Sporomusa termitida: one gene and its partner. The protein of the gene in region 1 interacts with the protein of each later gene in a pairwise test. Links are inferred from orthologs where the notes say so. Each region holds a gene or a part of one and is shown in the gene's direction. Other genes may lie near its edges. The genes, in order: SPTER_RS17220 and groL.

Region 1 (3,293 bases):
TAAACTGTTTATGCTTAAAGCAAGACCCCGGTCCCTGGAGGAAGCCGTTCAGGACCTTGTTAGCCGTGACCGTAATAACGATATCGTTGTTGAGACCATTGAAATGAGTATGCCTGATGCTGCTGCCGGCTCAGCCGGCAGAAATGTAAAACCGGTGCCCGGTACCTTCGAGACTGCTCCCAGCCCGGCATTACCGGAAACAACCGCCATGCAGCCGTCTAAAAACGGGCCAGCTGGCAGGGCGGCCGGCAAAAATAGCAAAGGCGACGAGTTGAAACAAAAAGTGTATGTAACAACCGATTATATTATTGATGGTGACACTCAGGTCATGTTAAATATCATCAAGTAAATTGCCTGCTGGAGAAAAGCCGCATTAGATGCGGCTTTTGCCTTTTGTTCAGTCCGGCCTAAGCCGCCGCCGGCAAGGAAAATAGAGGCAGTTAAAAAAACGGCAGGGAATTAAAAATAAATATTGAATACTATTAAAGATCAACTGCACCGAATAAGGTTAAGGAGCTTGCCTATGCTTAATCAGCTATTCACCCGTACCGGGCGAATTGTTATAACTTTTTTGGAGCATGTGGGCCAGGTGCTCATCCTGTTTAGTCAGACTGTGTTACATCTGCGCCGGCTGAACACTACCCTGCTGCTTAGGCAAATGGCGCATCTGGGGGCAGATTCACTGGCCATTGTCTTGCTGACCATGCTGTTTACAGGTATGGTCATGACGGTGCAAACCGCTTTTGAATTTGTAAAATACGGGGCTCAGTCCTCGGTTGGCGGGCTTGTGGCGGTAGCCATGGCCCGTGAGTTATCGCCTGTTTTGACCGGTGTGGTCTTTGCCGGGCGGGTGGGGGCCGCAATTACGGCCGAAATCGGCTCCATGAAAGTAACAGAGCAGATTGATGCCCTGCGGGTAATGGCCGTAAACCCGGTTGCCTATCTGGTAGTGCCCCGGATGCTGGCCTGCATGGTGATGCTGCCGGTACTGGTTATCTTTGCCGATGTCATTGGGACTTTCGGCAGCTATATGATCGGCAAATACTATGCCGGTATCAGCTCCTTCACTTTCTTTAATTCGATCAAGGTTTTTGCCGTACCCCACGATATCATCGGCGGCATGATCAAAGCTATATTTTTTGGGGCCATTGTCGCCCTGATCGGCTGCCATAAAGGACTGACCACCGCCCAGGGGGCTGAGGGGGTAGGGCAGGCAACAACCGGTTCGGTTGTCTTATCGATCATCCTGATTTTTGTCAGCAACTATTTTTTATCGGTACTATTATACCGGTAAAAATTAAATGAGGTATAAATTATGATCAGACTAGTTAATGTCAATATGGAGTTTCGCGGCAAGCAAATACTTAAAGACATTAACCTTACTATTGAACAAGGGGAAATTATGGTGATTATCGGGCCAAGCGGTTCCGGTAAAAGCACATTACTGCGGCTGATTATTGGTCTGTTAAAACCAACCGCCGGGGAGATTTGGGTCAATAACCGGGAAATCACCGGCCTGACCGAGGATGAACTGGGCAGGATCAGGCTGGAGATGGGCATGGTCTTTCAGTATTCGGCGTTATTTGATTCCATGTCGGTCGGGGAAAATGTGGCCTTCGGCCTCAGGCAGCACACCGATATGTCCGAAGCGGAGATTCTGCGGACAATACGCCGCAAGCTGCGCATGGTAGGCCTGCGCGGGCAGGAAAATGCCATGCCGAGTGAACTGTCCGGCGGCATGAAAAAACGGGTCAGCCTGGCGAGGGCGATTGCCATTAATCCGCATATTGTTCTGTATGATGAGCCTACGGCCGGGCTTGATCCCATTATGGCCAATACGATTGACCGGATGATTGTCAGTACCAGGCGAATGATTGATGCCACCTCGGTGGTTGTGACCCATAACATGTCAAGTGCCTTCCGGATTGCCGACCGGATTGCCATGATCCATAATGGCAGCATCATTGAGGCCGGTACACCCGATAGTTTCAAACAGTCGGAGAATCCGATTGTGGCTAAATTTATCCGCGGGGCGACCGTCCTGCCGGAGCGTAAGGGGAGGGCAAGGGTATGAATACCGAGGCCAAAGTCGGCGCTGTAACTCTTGCCGGCCTGCTGCTGCTAGCCGGAATGTTTGCTTATTTAAGCGGCATTACTTTTGGTGACAAAGGTTATCCGATCCAGGCTGTTTTCGCTCAGGTCAGCGGGCTGAAGCCAGGCAATATTGTCCGTTATGCCGGTGTTGAAATTGGCGAGGTCACTGCTGTGCAGGTACTGCCTGACGGTGTGGCCGCCGACATTATGCTTAATCCCGGGGTAAAAATACCGGCAGGGTCTGCTCTGACAATTGGGTCTGACGGTTTACTGGGGGAAAAATATATTAATATTATGCCGCCCCGGGAGCTCAAGGGGTTTTTAGCCCCCCATGCCAGAGTATATGGCGAGAGTCCCCAGGGAATGGATGAATTGATGGTAGCGGCCAATCAGGTGCTGGCTGAGGTGAGGACACTGGTTAAGGCCCTGAATGATGTGCTGGCCGACGATAAAGTAAGAGCGGCCCTGAAGGAGTCGGCCTTAAATGCCCGGGAGATCACGGCTAATCTAAACAGACTGACGACTACGCTGGCCACTCTGGCTGAGAAAAATCAGGGCGATGTGACCGCGGCGGTCGCTAATCTGAAGGCCATGTCCGGCAGTCTTAAGGATACCGCCGCCCGGGTGGATAAAATGATTGCCACTGTCGACAATGACGGCAAGACAGCCCTTGAGCTGCGGGCAACCATCACTGCCCTGCAACAAACCAGCAGCCGGGTGGAGAGAATGGCTGCCGCTTTAGAAGGGGTGGTAACAGAACCGGCAACAGCTCAAAATATCAAAGAAACCCTGAAGAACGCGCGTGATGCCAGTGCCAAAGCCAACAAGATGCTGGGCCGGGTAGCGGCGATAGAAACAGAAACAAATGTAGAAGCCTTATATAATACCGATACCCATAAATACAAAAGCAATGCCGATATTACGATCAATACCGGGCCCGGCGACTTTACCGTTATTGGCGTGAGCGATATTGGCGAAGACAGCAAGCTGAACCTCCAGCTGGGCAAAAGAGGACCGGTCTTTAATCAGCGCTTCGGGGTGATTGACAGTAAAGCCGGGGTCGGGGTTGATGCCAAAATGGGCAGTCAATTGCGGCTGTCGCTGGATGTGTATGATCCGAATGATGTGCGGGTCAAGCTGCGGACACAGTATAAGGTGGCACCTGATACCTTTATTGTCGGTCAGTCTGATGACCTGAA
Region 2 (3,231 bases), 2.7 Mb from region 1 along the record:
AAACGCGGAAAGTTCTTGACCGGGCGAAGGGAATACTGATGGATGCGTATAGTTTAACTGAAAGTGAGGCCTATCGCCGCATTCAGCAATACAGCATGAGCAAACGCAAATCAATCCGGGATGTGGCGGCGGCCATTGTTGAGTCAGCCACTCGTAAACGATAATAAGGATATTTGCTGCCGGGCAGGGGTTTTAACAGCCTCTGCCCTCAGTTTTGATACTTTTTTAAAATTTTTATGTATTTTTTACCGAAATGACTTGATTTTTTGGAGCGAATTTTATATTATAAATTATGGAATTAGCACTCAACTTAAGCGAGTGCTAACAACAAACAGTTAATTTTAACACACTATAAAGGGAGGTTCTTTACATGATTAAGCCATTAGGCGACAGAGTTGTAATTGAGGCTTTGGCAAAGGAGGAAATGACCAAGAGTGGTATCGTTCTTCCTGACACAGTCAAGGAGAAGCCGCAAGAGGGTAAAGTTGTGGCTGTTGGTTCAGGAAAAACTCTGGAAAACGGCCAAAAGGTTGCCTTGGATGTTGCAGTTGGCGACAAGATTATTTTCTCTAAATATGCCGGCACTGAAGTCAAGGTTGAGGGCAAAGAATATCTCATCATCAGTGAAAGAGACATCCTGGCTATTATTGAATAATCAGCTAATTATTATAAGATGAAAGGTAGGTAATACATAAATGGCTAAACAAATTTTGTTTGATGAAGAAGCACGCCGTGCACTGGAGCGGGGCGTAAATGCTCTGGCTAATGCTGTTAAAGTTACTTTAGGACCGAAGGGCCGCAATGTAGTGCTTGACAAGAAATTCGGCGCTCCGGCCATCACTAATGACGGTGTAACCATTGCCCGTGACATCGATCTGGAAGATCCGTTTGAGAATATGGGGGCTCAGCTTGTTAAAGAAGTTGCCACCAAAACTAATGATGTTGCCGGTGACGGTACAACCACCGCTACTCTCTTAGCCCAGGCCATGATTCGTGAAGGCATGAAAAATGTGGCTGCCGGTGCTAATCCGATGATCCTGAAAAAAGGTATTCAACAGGCTGTCAACGTGCTTGTTGAGGAAATCAAAAAGAGCGCCAAGAAAGTAGAAACCAAAGACGCTATCGCGCAGGTGGCATCAATTTCAGCCGGGGACGAAGAAATCGGTTCACTGATTGCTGAAGCTATGGAAAAAGTGGGCAAAGATGGTGTAATCACTGTTGAAGAGTCCAAAACCATGGGCACTGACCTTGAAGTTGTGGAAGGCATGCAGTTTGACCGTGGTTATATCTCTCCTTATATGATTACCGACCCGGACAAAATGGAAGCTGTTTTAAGCGATCCCTATGTCCTCATTACTGACCGTAAGATCGGGGCAATTGCCGACCTGCTGCCGGTACTGGAAAAAGTCGTTCAACAGGGCAAAGAACTGCTGATCATTGCCGAAGATGTCGAAGGTGAAGCCCTGGCTACTTTGGTTGTTAACAAACTTCGCGGCACTTTCCGCGCTGTTGCCGTTAAGGCTCCTGGCTTTGGCGACCGCAGAAAGGCTATGCTGGAAGACATCGCCATCGTTACCGGCGGCGCTGTGATCACTGAAGAACTGGGACGTAAGCTTGACAGCGTAACCCTTGAAGATCTTGGTCGCGCCCGTCAGATCCGCGTGTCCAAAGAAGAAACCACTATTGTTGACGGCAGCGGCCAAAATGACGAAATCAAAAAACGCATTAACCAGATTCGCGCGCAAATTGAAGAAACCACTTCCGACTTCGATAAGGAAAAATTGCAGGAGCGTTTGGCCAAACTGGCCGGCGGTGTAGCCGTCATCCAGGTAGGTGCTGCAACCGAGGTTGAACTGAAAGAAAAGAAACTCCGCATTGAAGATGCTCTGAATGCAACCCGTGCGGCTGTGGAAGAAGGAATTGTTGCCGGCGGCGGTACTACCTTCATTGATATTCAGGCAAGCCTGGCCAGCCTCAAGCTTACCGGCGATGAAAAAACCGGTGTTCAGATCGTGCGACGTGCTATTGAAGAGCCGGTACGTCAAATCGCCAACAACGCCGGCTTAGAAGGCTCAGTTGTTGTTGAAAACGTTAAGAAAGCCGGTAAGGGCTTTGGCTTTAACGCTCTGACCGAAGAATATGTTGACATGATTGCAGCCGGTATTGTTGATCCGGCGAAGGTTACCCGTTCAGCCCTGCAAAATGCTGCCAGCATTTCCGCGATGGTTCTTACCACTGAAACTCTTGTTGCCGATAAGCCTGAAAAAGACGCCGGCGGTGCTCCTGCCGGTATGGGTGGCATGGGTGGCATGGGCGGTATGGGCGGCATGGGCGGCATGATGTAGCAAGTACCTGGAGCCTCCGTAAATTGAGGTTCTAAGTATCGCTCCCACGGCTAATGTTGCCATTTGGTTACCGAAAATGATAAAAAGTTAGAAGCTGTCCATAAGTTATGATCAAACTTGTGGGCAGCTTCTATTCATTTTATAGTTTGTTTATAAAACTTAAAATGTTTGCGGGGACTGAAATTGCTTGCTTACCAATCTGCGGCTCTACGTCAAACCTCTGTCATTTTTTTGTCACATTTCCATATTATGATGGAAGTAGTAAATTTAGGAGGAAATGCTTATGAATAGCCTGGTTAAAAAAACAGTGGTTTATTCCCTGGCCGGGATCATGCAATTTGGTATGTTTGCAACTGTAGCTGAAGCTTCATCTTTATATAACGATGAGTCGCAACAAATCGTACAACTTGGCCGGCATGACCGGCATGATCGCCGCGACCGTGACCGGTATGAACGGGACCGGCACGACCGCGAACGCTATGAACGGGAGCGGCGGCGGGAGCATAAAGAGCGCTTACGACGGGAAAACGAACGCCATGAGCGGGAAATGAGACGCCGTGCGCATGAGAACGAACGGGACTGGCGGGAACGGCAAAGGCGTGAAAAAGAACGCCATGACCACCAATTGCGTGAAATAGCCGCTTTCTTGATTGGTATTGCAATCGGCAGTTCGTCCAAGGATTAGATATTGTGGTTTGTTTATTAGCCATATCCCGGGGATATGGCTATTTTAATTTCATCCAATATTTTCTAAAGAAATTCAAAGGAATGGATGATATAGTAAAAACATAATAACAGAAGGAAGTGTATCTATATGAAAATGGCAATGAAAAAAATAATCGTTTACTCTATGCTTGGCCTCCTGCAGGTTGGTATGTTCTCTTCC

The links.
Region 2: the proteins of SPTER_RS17220 (region 1) and groL interact in binary tests that used the Escherichia coli proteins (3 or more experiments, as listed by UniProt). The link is inferred for Sporomusa termitida from one-to-one orthologs.

The regions. Positions count from the first base shown.
Region 1 is NZ_CP036259.1:3,662,095-3,665,387, reverse strand. Bases 228-3,194 are described here. They hold SPTER_RS17220 (ABC transporter ATP-binding protein), read left to right. Parts: upstream 228-1,315; coding sequence 1,316-2,074; downstream 2,075-3,194. Other genes in these bases: SPTER_RS17215 (MlaD family protein), read left to right, coding at 2,071-3,194; SPTER_RS17225 (MlaE family ABC transporter permease), read left to right, coding at 524-1,294; SPTER_RS17230 (SpoIVB peptidase S55 domain-containing protein), read left to right, coding at 228-349. Also shown: more of SPTER_RS17230, read left to right, coding at 1-227; more of SPTER_RS17215, read left to right, coding at 3,195-3,293. UniProt on the Escherichia coli protein: Part of the ABC transporter complex MlaFEDB, which is involved in a phospholipid transport pathway that maintains lipid asymmetry in the outer membrane by retrograde trafficking of phospholipids from the outer membrane to the inner membrane.
Region 2 is NZ_CP036259.1:955,671-958,901, forward strand. The notes cover bases 116-3,020. They hold groL (chaperonin GroEL), read left to right. Parts: upstream 116-695; coding sequence 696-2,345; downstream 2,346-3,020. Other genes in these bases: SPTER_RS04295 (ANTAR domain-containing response regulator), read left to right, coding at 116-164; groES (co-chaperone GroES), read left to right, coding at 371-655; SPTER_RS04310 (hypothetical protein), read left to right, coding at 2,629-3,020. Outside these bases: more of SPTER_RS04295, read left to right, coding at 1-115; more of SPTER_RS04310, read left to right, coding at 3,021-3,030; SPTER_RS04315 (hypothetical protein), read left to right, coding at 3,160-3,231.